One region of the Pseudomonas sp. Pf153 genome, then DNA from elsewhere that is predicted to be linked to it. Evidence: predicted binding sites of a transcription regulator. Region 1 holds the regulator's gene; each other region holds the start of a gene.
What was found. The regulator FliA, encoded in region 1, starts transcription of late flagellar genes. The targets are predictions, from matches to a motif close to CTAAAGTTTNNNNNNNNNNNGCCGNTAA.
Positions count from the first base shown of each region.

Region 2: a site for FliA is predicted at 3,462-3,489, ahead of flgM (flagellar biosynthesis anti-sigma factor FlgM). Genes of this name have one in related genera too.
Region 3: a site for FliA is predicted at 2,294-2,321, ahead of motA (flagellar motor stator protein MotA). Genes of this name have one in related genera too.

Region 1 is NZ_LHVL01000025.1:698,125-702,838, reverse strand. It holds gene AD666_RS18335 (chemotaxis protein CheA) at 1-1,195, opposite strand, end outside; gene AD666_RS18330 (protein phosphatase CheZ) at 1,226-2,014, opposite strand; gene AD666_RS18325 (chemotaxis response regulator CheY) at 2,033-2,404, opposite strand; gene fliA (RNA polymerase sigma factor FliA) at 2,568-3,311, opposite strand; gene fleN (flagellar synthesis regulator FleN) at 3,308-4,138, opposite strand; gene flhF (flagellar biosynthesis protein FlhF) at 4,255-4,714, opposite strand, start outside.
Region 2 is NZ_LHVL01000006.1:399,252-403,965, reverse strand. It holds gene flgB (flagellar basal body rod protein FlgB) at 1-343, opposite strand, end outside; gene cheR (protein-glutamate O-methyltransferase CheR) at 702-1,529, opposite strand; gene AD666_RS02675 (chemotaxis protein CheV) at 1,583-2,509, opposite strand; gene flgA (flagellar basal body P-ring formation chaperone FlgA) at 2,588-3,352, shown strand; gene flgM (flagellar biosynthesis anti-sigma factor FlgM) at 3,526-3,831, shown strand; gene AD666_RS02660 (flagella synthesis protein FlgN) at 3,880-4,347, shown strand; gene AD666_RS02655 (flagellar brake protein) at 4,439-4,714, shown strand, end outside.
Region 3 is NZ_LHVL01000026.1:163,332-168,045, forward strand. It holds gene rsgA (small ribosomal subunit biogenesis GTPase RsgA) at 1-254, shown strand, start outside; gene motB (flagellar motor protein MotB) at 327-1,370, opposite strand; gene motA (flagellar motor stator protein MotA) at 1,374-2,225, opposite strand; gene AD666_RS20010 (HDOD domain-containing protein) at 2,381-3,919, shown strand; gene AD666_RS20015 (rhodanese-like domain-containing protein) at 3,962-4,714, shown strand, end outside.

The DNA of each region.
Region 1 (4,714 bases):
TACGCACCAACACCAGTTCGCCAACCATGTTCATGATCTCGTCCAGGCGCGCGGTATCGACCCGCACGGTGGTTTCGGCTTCACTGGCAGGTTTTTCCGGCGGTGGCGCGGCGGCAGCGCGGGCTGGCGCCGGGGCGGCAGCGGCAGCGGCAGCGGCAGCGGCAGCGGCAGGCTTGGGTGTCTCGGCCTTCGGTTCCGGCGCCTTGGCGGCGGGTTTTGGCGCAGCCTTGGCGGCCGGTGCAGCCGTAGTCGCGGCAGTTGCAGGCGCAGCGGAAGCCGTACCGACTTCGCTGAATTTGCCCTTGCCGTGCAGCTCGTCAAGCAGCGATTCGAATTCCTGATCGGTGATCAGGTCACTGCCGGCCGCTGCAGCCGAAGGCTTGTCCGCGGTCGGCGCAGATGCGATAGCCGACTCCAGTGCATCAACGGCAAACGTGCCCTTGCCATGCAATTGGTCGAGCAGCGCTTCGAATTCATCGTCGGTGATATCGGAATTGTCACCTGTTGCATTCGGAGCGGCAGGCGCCGCTGCCGGGGCTACGGCGTCGGGCGCGAACTGACCTTTGCCGTGAAGCTGGTCGAGCAGCGACTCGAACTCGGCGTCGGTGATTTCATCGCTGGCCGTGCCCTCGGCAGCCGGGGCAACAGGTGCTGCCGGGGCCTGGGCTTCGGCTTTCACCGCGCTCAGGGAGTCCAGCAGTTGTTCAAATTCGTTATCGGTAATATCGCCCGACGCTTCGGCAACCGGCTCTTCGACAGCGGGTTCTTCAACCACGGCTTCGACCGGAGCGGCTTCGTCAGCCGATTGCGGCTCGGCCAGGCGCGACAGCGCGGCGAGCAACTCAGGCGTGGCGGGGGTAATGGGCGAGCGCTCGCGCACCTGGCTGAACATGCTGTTGACCGCATCCAGCGCTTCAAGCACCACGTCCATCAACTCCGAGTCAACGCGACGCTCCCCCTTGCGCAGGATGTCGAACACGTTCTCGGCAATGTGACAGCACTCCACCAGCTCGTTGAGCTGGAGGAAGCCGGCGCCTCCTTTTACAGTGTGGAAACCGCGAAAAATTGCATTGAGCAGATCCGCATCATCGGGACGGCTTTCCAGCTCGACCAATTGTTCGGACAGTTGCTCTAGAATCTCGCCGGCCTCAACCAGGAAATCCTGAAGGATCTCTTCATCGGCGCCGAAGCTCATCAAGGGGTGCTCCTAAAACAGGGCTAAAACTCAGAATCCAAGGCTGGACAGCAAATCGTCCACATCGTCCTGACCGGACACAACGTCTTCTCTTTTATCGGCATGAATCTGCGGACCTTCACCCTGAGAGAGATGTTTTTGTGGATCTTTTTCAGCGAGCATCGCCGCACGGTCATGTTCGATGCCCGCAAAGCGGTCCACCTGACTGGCCATGAGCACGAGTTTGAGCAGATTGCTTTCGACTTCGGTGACCAGTTGGGTCACGCGCTTGATCACCTGACCGGTCAGGTCCTGATAGTCCTGGGCCAGCAAGATGTCATTGAGGTTGTTCGCCACGGCGCGGTTTTCGGTGCTGCTGCGCGTCAGAAAACCGTCGACGCGACGGGCCAGCTCGCGAAACTCTTCCGCTCCGACTTCACGCCGCATGAACCGGCCCCAATCGGTGCTCAAGGCCTGGGCTTCGTCGCTCAGGCCGTTGACCAGGGGCGTTGCGCTTTCCACCAGGTCCATGGTGCGGTTGGCCGCGGCCTCGGTCAGCTTGACCACATAGGACAGACGCTCGGTCGCATCAGTGATCTGCGAGACTTCCTCGGCCTGCGGCGTGTTCGGGTCGATCTGGAAATTGACGATCGCGCTGTGCAGTTCACGGGTGAGCTTGCCGACTTCCTGATACAGACCACGATCTCGGGTCTGATTGAGCTCGTGGATCATCTGGACTGCATCGCCGAAGCGGCCTTTTTCAAGGTTCTCGACCAGTTCGTGGGCATGTTTTTTCAGGGTCGATTCGAAATCGCCCATTGAAGATTCGTTATGCTCCATAGCTCCCCCGTGGCGCCATTAACCGATGCGTTCGAAGATTTTTTCGATCTTCTCTTTCAACGCCTGGGCCGTGAAGGGTTTGACCACATAGCCGTTCACACCGGCCTGGGCCGCTTCGATGATCTGCTCGCGCTTGGCTTCGGCGGTGACCATCAGCACGGGAAGGTGCTTGAGTTTTTCATCGGCGCGCACGTGACGCAGCAAGTCGATACCGGTCATGCCGGGCATGTTCCAGTCTGTTACCAGAAAGTCGATACTCCCGCTGTTGAGGACCGGGATGGCAGTGGTGCCATCGTCCGCCTCGACCGTGTTGGTGAACCCAAGGTCACGCAACAGGTTTTTTATGATCCGCCGCATCGTTGAAAAATCGTCAACGATGAGGATTTTCATGTTCTTGTCCAATTCGACCTCCAAGCAGTCTTAAACGTGTCCAGCACCTGAACGCGCCATTTCAATCAATCCGGCACAACACTCGACAACGGTCCGGAACACACCGTACGGCGACTGACGCGGCTTGCCTCGCCAACCTCGCCCAATGCGTTCCTGCCGCCTGTCAGCGCGCTCGCCACTCCCCCAAACGCCCCCGTAAACGGGCCGCGCACTGGCTGTGTAACTGGCTGACCCGCGATTCGCTGACTCCCAGGACTTCACCGATTTCCTTGAGGTTCAGCTCCTCGTCGTAGTACAGCGCCAAGACCAGTCGCTCGCGCTCCGGCAAATTGGCAATCGCATCCGCCAACGCACTCTGGAAGCGTTCATCTTCCAGGTCACGCGACGGTTCCATGTAGGTACTTGGGCCATCCTCATGCAGCCCTTCGTGTTCGCCGTCCTGCAACAGGTCGTCGAAACTGAACAGGCGGCTGCCCAGGGTATCGTTCAAAATCCCGTAATAATCGTCGAGACTCAACTGGAGTTCGGCCGCAACCTCGTGATCTTTAGCGTCACGCCCGGTTTTAGATTCAATGGCGCGAATCGCGTCACTGACCATGCGGGTATTGCGGTGGACCGAACGCGGTGCCCAATCGCCCTTGCGGACCTCATCGAGCATCGCCCCACGGATACGGATACCCGCGTAGGTCTCGAAACTGGCGCCCTTGCTAGCGTCGTATTTGTTCGCCACTTCGAGCAGGCCGATCATGCCGGCCTGGATCAGATCCTCGACCTGGACACTGGCTGGCAGACGCGCCAGCAAGTGATAGGCAATACGCTTGACCAGGGGCGCGTAACGCTCCACCAGCTCGTATTGGGCGTCCCGTGCCGATTTCTTGTAGAGATGGTTGTAACCGCTGGCTGTCATAACACGGGCCCTGCTGTTTGTTGCACAAGACGCTCGACGAAAAATTCCAGATGCCCGCGTGGGTTTGCCGGTAGCGGCCAGGTATCGACCTTCTGGGCGATTGCCTTGAACGCCAGCGCGCATTTGGAACGTGGAAAGGCTTCATAGACGGCACGTTGCTTCTGGACGGCCTTGCGTACGCTTTCGTCGTAAGGCACGGCGCCCACGTATTGCAGCGCAACATCCAGGAAGCGATCCGTGACCTTGGTCAACTTGGCGAACAGGTTGCGTCCCTCCTGGGGGCTCTGGGCCATGTTGGCCAGGACGCGGAAGCGGTTCATGCCGTAGTCGCGGTTCAGCAGCTTGATCAGGGCATAGGCGTCGGTGATGGACGTCGGCTCGTCGCAGACCACCAGCAACACCTCCTGGGCTGCGCGCACAAAGCTGACGACCGAGTCACCGATGCCGGCCGCGGTATCGATCACCAGCACATCGAGGTTGTCACCGATGTCGCTGAACGCCTGGATCAGGCCCGCGTGCTGCGCCGGAGTCAGATGAACCATGCTCTGGGTGCCAGAGGCGGCCGGCACGATGCGAATCCCGCCAGGGCCTTGCAGCAGCACGTCACGCAGCTCGCAACGACCTTCGATGACGTCCGCCAGGGTGCGCTTGGGTGTGAGCCCCAGCAGCACGTCGACGTTCGCCAGGCCCAGGTCGGCGTCCAGCAGCATGACCCGTCGGCCAAGCTCTGCCAGAGCCAGGGACAAGTTCACTGACACGTTAGTCTTGCCGACGCCACCTTTGCCGCCGGTCACCGCGATCACCTGTACGGGATGCATGCTGCCCATGTTCGTTCTTTACCTTGTCTTACTTAGACGGAGGCCACATTACTGGCTGCGCGTTCACATTGAACATTGCATGGCAGACCATCGATGTAGGTACAAAAAAAATATTCATGATTACCTCAGCCAACCTGCTTGGTCGGGCTGTGGTAGATATCAGCGAACATGTCAGCCATGGCTTCTTCGCTGGGTTCGTCCTGCATTTGCACACTCACTGCACGGCTGACCAGTTGATGGCGACGCGGCAGATGCAAATCATCCGGGATCCGCGGCCCATCGGTCAGGTACGCCACCGGCAGATCGTGACCGATCGCCAGGCTCAATACCTCGCCCAGGCTTGCCGTTTCGTCCAGCTTGGTCAGGATGCAACCGGCCAGACCACAGCGCTTGTAGCTGTGATAAGCGGCCGTTAGAACCTGTTTCTGGCTGGTGGTTGCCAACACGAGATAATTTTTTGACCGTATACCGCGACCGGCCAGGCTTTCAAGCTGCATACGCAGGGCCGGATCGCTGGCTTGCAGGCCGGCGGTATCGATCAGCACGACGCGCTTGCGCAGCAGGGGTTCCAGCGCCTGGGCCAGG
Region 2 (4,714 bases), on a different contig from region 1:
GGAAGTTCACGGAGTTCTCCGCGTAGTTGGACTGTTCCAGTTGAGCGTCCACAGTGTTCTGGTCGATCGAAGGTTGCATCGGCGTGCGATACATCAGCGATTCGTCGCCGTTGCCCAGGCCTTCGGCCTCGATATGACGGTTGTTGGTCATGTTCAGGGCAAAGTGGCCATTCTTGGTCTTCTCGCTCTGCTCGGCGAGCACCTTGGAGAAATCCAGGTCACGCGCTTTGTAGTTCGGGGTGTCGGCGTTGGCAATGTTATTGGCCAGGACTTCGGCACGCTGGGCGCGGAAGCTCAGAGCCTTTTCGTGGATACCGAGCGCTTTATCGAAGCTGATGCTCATGTCGGAAACCTTTGGGTGACCAGAATGTACGTACGAATGGATATAGCAAGCGTCGTGCCACTTTCCAAAACCCCGTAAATCGGGGCTTTGCGGGGAGCGGCAAGGTGGCAATGCCAGAAAAGCGGCAATCGGTTTCCGCTCACCTGCCGCTTTTCTGCCGCTTTTCAAGGTCGGCAAAGGACATTGTGGGAGCTGGCCTGCTCGCGAAAGCGGTGTGTCAGTCGCAATCAATGTCTCTATTAGATCGCCTTCGCGAGCAAGCCCGCTCCCACAAGGGGATGGCGGTGACTTGGTAGAGAATCGGACACAAAAAACGGGAGCCTGTGAGGACTCCCGTTTTTTTGACAACACCGGCAAATCACTTCGCCTGGTAGATGATGCCTGGGCTGCACTGGACCATCTGGTAATGATCCGGCAAGCCGTTCAGCGCCTCGGAAGCACCGAGGAACAGATAGCCGCCCGGCTTCAAGGTGCCGTGGATGCGCAACAGGATGTCTTTCTTCACCTCGGCGGAGAAGTAGATCAGCACGTTGCGGCAGAACACCACGTCGAACTTGCCCAGGCTGGCATAGCTGTCGAGCAGATTGAACGAGCGAAACTCCACCCGGTTCTTGATCGGCGCCTTGACCACCCAGCGTCCCGGCCCTTTCGTGTCGAAGTAGCGTTGCAAGCGATCCGGCGACAGGCCACGGCCGATGGCCAGGCTGTCGTACTCGCCCGTCTTGCAGTTATTGAGCATGGTCCCGGACAGGTCGGTGGCGACAATTTGCACGCCACCCTTGAGCTGGCCGATGTTGGTTCGCTCGAACTCGTCAATGGACATCGAAATGGAATAAGGCTCCTGCCCCGACGAACAGGCCGCCGACCAGATCCGCAGGCGTTGGCCGGGGCTCGCCTTGATGGCTGCTGGCAAGACCTTGTTCTTCAACACCTCGAAAGGATAGGTATCGCGAAACCACAGGGTTTCGTTGGTGGTCATGGCGTCCACCACCATTTCGCGCAACCCGCTGCGCGGCTGGGTCTGGATACGCTGCACCAGCTCACCCAACGACTTGAGGCCCTGTTGCTCCATCAATTTGTTGAGACGGCTAGACACCAAGTATTGCTTGTTTTCACCAAGCAGGATGCCACAGGCTTTTTCCAGGAAGACCCGGAACTGTTCGAAATCCAAATTACCCGTAGACAAGATACCGCCTCTTTCATCGTGTTGATTTGCCGGGCGCACAATGCGCCCGACCTTTATTCTGCTGCCTTGATCCTGTCGACGACCCGGGAAGCCAGGTCATCGGGCCGGAACTTGGCCAGAAAATCGTCAGCGCCGACTTTCTTGACCATCGCCTGGTTGAAAACCCCGGATAAAGAGGTATGCAGAATGATATGCAGCTTCTGCATGCGCGGATCGCCGCGGATTTCCGACGTCAGCGTATACCCATCCATCTCGGGCATCTCGATGTCGGAAATCATCATCAGGAACTCTTCTTCCGGCTTCTTGCCCTCATCGACCAGGTTGCGCAGGTAATCCAGCGCCTGCCGCCCATCGTTCAACGCCACCACCTCGACACCGACCGTTTGCAGACACCGGGTCACCTGCTTGCGTGCCACCGAAGAGTCATCGACGGTCAACACACGCATCGAAACCGCCTTGTGCTGGGTTTCGGCATCCACCACGCCCACGGAAATGGTTTCCGGAGTCGGGGCCACCTCGGCGAGAATTTTCTCCACGTCGATGATTTCCACCAACTGATTGTCGACCCGCGTCACCGCCGTCAGGTAGTGATCGCGGCCGGTGCCCTTGGGTGGCGGATGGATCTCTTCCCAGTTCATGTTGACGATGCGTTCCACCGAGCGCACCAGGAAGCCCTGGGTCTTGGTGTTGTACTCGGTGATGATCACAAACGGATTGCTCTGATCCAGCAGCCCACCGGAACCGGTGGCCATCGCCAGATCGAGAATCGGGATGGTCGCTCCGCGTATATTCGCCACTCCGCACACGACGGGACTGGATTTGGGCATCAATGTCAGCTTGGGGCATTGCAGCACCTCACGGACCTTGAACACGTTAATCCCATACAACTGTTGGCCATCGAGACGGAACAACAACAGCTCCAGGCGATTCTGACCGACCAGCTGCGTGCGCTGGTTTACCGAATCCATCACTCCCGCCATGCCCTGACTCCTACCTAACGCTAATGTGTCCGACGCGCATTCATCACTAAACGGCACGGGGCTTGCTATTCAACCGGCATGAACGCACAAACGACATTTTCTCGACGCCTGACCACTCATTGCCGCCACTGGCTAGGTGCGCTGCTGGCTGTCTGCCTGTTCGCCTCGGGCGGTCGTGCCCTCGCCGATGCTTCGGTTACCTTGCCTGATCTCCTTATCGGCGTCACTCAGGGCTTTCTTGAATTCACCGTAGAAGACTATCTGGCTTCCAGTCAAACCGAAGGCCGCTACGAAATCGAAGTCAATCAGCTCGACCCGCGCTTGCGCATGCCGCTGTGCGACAAGGATTTGACTGCCTCACTGGAAAGCCCGGCCAGGCCCCTGGGTCGCGTCACGGTCAAGCTTCGCTGCGACAGCGCGGCCCCGTGGACGGTGTTCGTGCCGGCTCAGGTGCGCCTGTATCGCGAAATCGTCACCACTACCCGCCCGCTCAAGCGCGCCGGCATCGTCGAACCCCAGGACGTCATGCTGCGCGAGCGAGACGTCAGCCAGATCACCCAGGGTTTCCTGACTTCCGTTGACCAGGCCATCGGGCAGAAACTTGTCCGACCAATGGTAGCCGATCAAGTGGTAACCCTCGTGCACCTGGAACAGGCCGAAGTGGTCCGCAAGGGTGACCAGGTCGTGATCACTGCCCGTAGCGGCACCCTGGCCGTGAGAATGCCGGGCGAGGCCCTGTCCAACGGTGGTATGCGTGAACAGATCCGGGTGAAAAACCTCAATTCCCAACGCGTGATTAAAGCGCAAGTGATGGCCCCGGGCCAGGTGGAAGTGGCTATGTAGCGATCCGGTAGAAGCGGGTAGAAAGCTGGCGCTAGCCCCCGCCGTTCCCTAGACTGTGCCTTATGCCAAGGCAAGCGCAGACGTGCGCACGTTCATTGAATAAATGAGCCTAAAGTTTTTTTGGGAATGGCCGAGAACATGGCAAGCGTCCAAATACCCAGAGGTTTTCTACCATGGTCATCGACTTCAATCGTTTAAACAGCTCTTCACCCCTGACAGGCACCACGCGCACCAGCGCCAGCAAGGAAACCGAGAAATCCTCGCCGGTCGAGCAGGCCGCCACGGTCAAGAATGGAGAGACGGTACACCTCAGCGATGAGGCTCAACAGTTGCAGAAGGTCACTGACAAGCTGCGCGATCAACCTGTCGTCGACAACGCCCGCGTGGCCGCGTTGAAAGCAGCAATCGCCGATGGCAGCTATAAAGTCGACAGCAACCGTGTAGCCAGCAAACTGCTCAACTTCGAAGCCCAGCGCTAGGCCGCCGCCTGCGCCAGGCTTTTGGACGCTTAAGACCCAAGGCCAGCCATGCACGACACTACTTTATTGCAACTGATCATCGACGACTTCGTTCCAGTACAGCAATTACTGGAACTCCTGCAGACCGAATCACTGGCGCTGCACGGTCGCGACATGCCTTTGCTGGAAAATATTCTGGCGCAGAAACAGGCGTTGATCATCTTGCTCGATCAGCATGGCCGCAAGCGCAGCGAGATTCTTGCCAGCCTCAACCTGCCCGCCAATCAAGGCGGCCTGGAACAACTGGCCAGCCAGTCGCCGATCGGCGACCAACTATTGTCCCAAAGCGCGGCACTCAATGACCTGCTTGCCCAATGCCAGGCCGCCAACGCCCGGAACGGCCAGTCGATTCAGGTCCAGCAGGCGGCGACCGCCAACCAGCTTCGCATTCTCAATGGCGGCGAAATCCCGACGCTTTACGATGCTCGCGGCTCGACCGCAAAAATGGTCAAGCATCGCCCGCTCAGCCAGGCATGAAATGAACGATGCCTGTGCTCTATCAACGTGCGATACATGCTGGCAAAATGCTGGCTACTTGTAGTCGTATTTAGCCTGGAGATTGACCCTCGTGTTCAATGCCTCAAACGCGGATGATGCTCCGCAGCCCCCCAAGGTCCTCACCACACCTCTGGAAATCTCCGGCAACCTGAGGATGCTCCAAGAGAGCCATGATCCGCTGATCATCACCTTCCACGAACGCAGCCAGCGCTTCCAGAGCTATCTGGTCGATGTCGATCGCGAGAAGAATGCCCTCGCCCTGGACGAGATGATCCCGCGCGACGGGGAGCGTTTTCTGCTGGCAGGCGAGCCGTTTCGGGTCGAGGGCTTCCATGACGGCGTGCGC
Region 3 (4,714 bases), on a different contig from region 1:
TCCCAGGCGGTGGTGAGCTGATCGACTCGCCGGGCATTCGCGAATTCGGCCTGGGTCATGTCAGCCGGGCTGACGTAGAAGCCGGGTTCATAGAGTTCAACGACCTGATCGGCACTTGCCGATTCCGCGACTGCAAACACGACCGCGAGCCGGGTTGCGCCCTGCTCAAGGCATTGGAAGAAGGTCGGGTGCAGCAGCAGCGGATGAACAGCTATCGCTCGATCATTGCCAGTTTGCCTGAAAGCAGTTACTGACCCGGCAGGATGCTTTTCTGTGGCGAGCACCCATAAAAAAACCGCGAATAATCGCGGTTTTTTTATTTGGGTTCACTGCGCGGGCGCTGCGGCCGGCTTCGGCGCGGCATCCTCGAACAGGTTCAGACGCTCGCGCAGTTCATGGGCCGGCACCGGCTGCTGATCTGCCGGCAAGGCGTTCGGATCAACCGCCGCACCCGGCGTCGCGGCCGGTGGCGCCTCGCCTGGTGCGCCCTGCCCCTGGGCAGGATCTGACGACGGTTCATCGGTCTGAGAACCTTCGATGGCCTGCTGGGCCTTCTTGGTGAGCACCACGATGTCGATACGCCGGTTCACCGGGTTGAAGGGGTCCTTGCGGTCGAACAACGCCGACGAGGCATAACCGACCACCCGCGCCACCTGCTCGTCCGGATAACTGCCAGCCACCAGCGCACGACGGGCCGCGTTGGCGCGGTTGGCAGATAACTCCCAGTTACCGAAGTCGCCCTTGCCGATATAAGGCGTGGCATCGGTATGGCCGCTGATGCTGATCTTGTTCGGCACCGCCTTGATGGTGTCGGCCATGGCCAGCAGGATGTCCTCGAAATAAGGCTTCAGGCGCGCGCTGCCGGAGTCGAACATCGGCCGGTTCTCGGCGTCCATGATCTGGATGCGCAAGCCGTTCGGCGTGATCTCGAACAGGATCTGGTCCTTGAACTTCTGTAGCTGGGGGTTCTCCTCGACCTTGTTCTGCAATTCCTGGAGAAGCAGCTCCAAACGCTCGCGCTCGACCTGCTCGGCCATGCCTTCGGCCTCATTGGCATCGACCGTTGCCTTGTCGGGCTGAGGCTGGGATTTGACTTCGGGGTTGAGGGTGTTTTCCGGCGCCAGGACCGGAGAACCGCCCAGGTCAATGATGTACGGCGTGCCGCTTTCGGAAAAACCGACCGGGTCCTTGAAGTAGCCGGCGATGGCGATCTTCTGTTCCGGAGTCGCGGTGGACAGCAGCCACAGCACCAGGAAGAACGCCATCATCGCCGTCGCGAAGTCGGCGAACGCGATTTTCCAGGCGCCGCCGTGATGCCCCCCGGCGATGCGCTTGACGCGTTTTACGATGATCGGCTGGTTATTTTCCATAACTTAACGACCGCGAACCGCTTGTTCCAGCTCGGCGAAGCTTGGACGGTGCGCCGGATACAGGACCTTGCGACCGAACTCCACCGCCAACGATGGCGGCATGCCCGAGGCCGAGGCCACCAGGGACGCCTTGATGGCTTCATAGACGTTGAGCTCTTCCTTGGCATCGTGGGCCAGGGAATGAGCCAACGGGCCGAAGAACCCGTAGGCAGCCAGGATACCGAAGAAGGTACCGACCAGCGCCGCACCCACGTGCAGGCCGATGGACTTCTGGTCGCCATCGCCCAGGGAGGCCATGGTCACCACGATGCCCAATACCGCAGCGACGATACCGAAGCCGGGCATACCGTCGGCGATACCGTTGACGGCGTGGGACGGGTGCTCCAGGTCTTCCTTGAGACTGTACAGTTCCATGTCGAACAGGCCTTCCAGCTCATGGGGAGCCATGTTGCCGGACGACATGATGCGCAGGTAGTCACAGATGAACGCCGTCATCCGGGCGTCCTTGAGCACGGAGGGATACTTGGCGAAGATCGGGCTGGCGGCGGCGTCTTCGATGTCGCCTTCGATCGCCATCATGCCTTCGCGGCGGCTCTTGTTGAGGATCTCGTAGATCAGGCCCAGCACTTCCAGATAGAAAGTGTGACTGAAGCGCGAACCGAACATGCTCAGGGATTTCTTGAGCACGTGCATGGTCATGTAGCCGGGGTTGGCCTGCAAAAATGCGCCAAGGGCCGCACCACCGATGATCAGCACCTCGAAGGGCTGGATCAGGGCGGCAATCTTGCCATGGGAGAGCACGTATCCGCCGAGCACGCTCGCGAACACGACAATGATGCCGATAATTTTAGCCATAGATAGAAAGTACTTATTTAAGTCGGGTTCAAGGTCATATTCGGAAGCTGGAAAATCTCTTCTTCTCCTTATCGGCAAAACTGCGCCAGACTATAGCCAGTTCTGGCGAAAAGCCAATTTTGCCCTGTTGCAGCATGGGATGATCACGTCCAGCCATGGCTAACGAAACGAAAGTTCCAACTCCGCGACCGACCACGCTCGAAGGCTGGGTAAAGCTGCTCGCGGGCGTCCATCTGCCGGTGCCGCAGGCCAGTCACGACCTGGTCTGCAAGGCCGTCGCCGACAGCAACCGCTCGTTGCGCGATATCGCCGAGCTGATGCAGGACAGCCCCGCCCTCGCCCTGAGCGTCATCCGCGAAGCCAACCATCACACCCATGGCAACCTCGCCGAGCCCGCGGAAAATCTGGAAGTGGCCATCAACCGTCTCGGCCTCAAGCGCACCGAGGAGCTGCTGGTACGCCTGCCCTCGCTGCCTGAGAGAGAAATTCCCGTCGCGCTGCGCCAACTGCAATTGATAAGCCAACACGCCACCCAACAAGCCAATGGTTTTTTCGCCAGTCGCCTGGCGCGGCTGTGGCAGGACATTCACTGGGGCAGCCTGTTGTTCCTCTCGCCACTCTGGCCCATGGCGCTGACGCATCCGCGCCTGCTGGGGGAATGGGAGCAGCGGGTTCTCCATCAGGGCCAGCAGGCCCGCGAGGTAGAGCGCGAGCTGTTCGGCGTCGGCCTGTTGAACATCTGCCTGGCGATGGTAGAAGCCTGGCGCCTGCCAATCTGGGTAGCACAGGGTTATCGGTTGCTGCTCAACGAACGTCACGAGCTGGTGAAAGTCTTGCGCATCGCCCGGGACAGCGAACATCCACTGCGTCAGCAAAATCGCCTGGACGATGACCCGACCCTGCGGCGCTGGCTCAATCAACCGGCCAACACCGTGCTGCTGGCTAATGGCCTGGCGCTTTCGGCGCACCATGCCTGGGACGACGCCCACAGCGCACGCTGGCAATACCTCACAGGCTTGTACCTGCAAATTCCTGTTGAGGAGATCCAGCAGCAACTGCACCAACAAGCAGCCATCAGCGCCCGTCAGCACAGCATGCCAGACCTCTGGCACCCGGCGGCGGCCCTGATCTGGCCCCCTGGCAGCCGCCGCATCCCCTCCGGACGATCGTCGACTTCCCCCTCCAGCACCGTCGACCTGGCCCGGTGGCGTCAACAATGCACCGCCTTGCTGGTGGAACCGAGCCCCTTCAGCAACGCCATGCACCTGACCACCGCCGCCCGCGACGCCCTGGCGGCGTGCGGCATGCGCCGGGTGATGATCCTGATGGCCGACCGCAGCCAGACCAATGTGCGGGTACACCAGACCGCCGGCCTGCCCAGCGAGGCAACGTCCATGAGTTTTCCCATCGGCCAGAGCAAGGTCTTGCAGCGGCTGCTGGCACAACAGGCACAGGTTCGCCTGAACCCTGAAAACAACGCCCAGTTTTCGGCACTGTTGCCGCCGGTCCTGCGCGGCCTGTTCAAGGGCGAGCACCTGCTGTTGCGCTCACTGACCTGCAATGGCCGGGTCATCATGCTGGTGGTCGTGGACCAGGGCGGCGGACCGTTTTCGGACGTGACAGTCCAGGCCTTCGGCAAAACCGTGCAATGTATCGAGCGGGCCCTGCATACCTTTACCAACCGCGGCCGTTGAACTTGGTACAATCCTTTCCCTTTGCGCCCCAGGAGACCTCACATGCCTGACTTCTCTGGCTTGCCGCTGGTGATCGAACCGAGCGACCTGCTTGCGCGCCTCGACGCCCGCGAACTGATTCTGGTGGACCTGACCAGCGTCGCCCGCTACAGCACCGGCCACATTCCCGGCGCGCGCTTTGTCGATCCCAAGCGTACGCAACTGGGCCAGCCCCCGGCGCCAGGCCTGTTGCCGGCAAAGGCCGATCTCGAAACGCTGTTTGGCGAGCTCGGGCACAACCCGGATGCGGTCTACGTGGTCTATGACGACGAAGGCGGCGGCTGGGCCGGGCGTTTTATCTGGCTGCTGGATGTCATCGGCCACTCGAACTATCACTACCTCGACGGCGGCCTGCTGTCGTGGCTGGACGAAGGCCTGCCGGTGACCACCGAAGTACCGGCCAGCGCTGGCGGCCCGGTGGCGCTCACGCTGCACGACGAGCCCACCGCCACCCGCGAATATTTGCAGAGCCGTCTCGGCGCCGCCGACCTGGCGATCTGGGACGCACGCGGCCCGCTGGAATACACCGGGGAAAAAGTCGTGGCGGCCAGAGGCGGACACATCCCGGGCGCGATCAATTTCGAATGGACCGCCGGCATGGACTCGGCACGCAACCTGCGTATCCGCCGGGACATGCCCCAGATCCTCGAGCGCCTGGGTATCACACCGGACAAAGAAATCATCACCCATTGCCAGACTCACCACCGCTCCGGCTTCACCTATCTGGTGGCCAAGGCGCTCGGCTACCCACGGGTC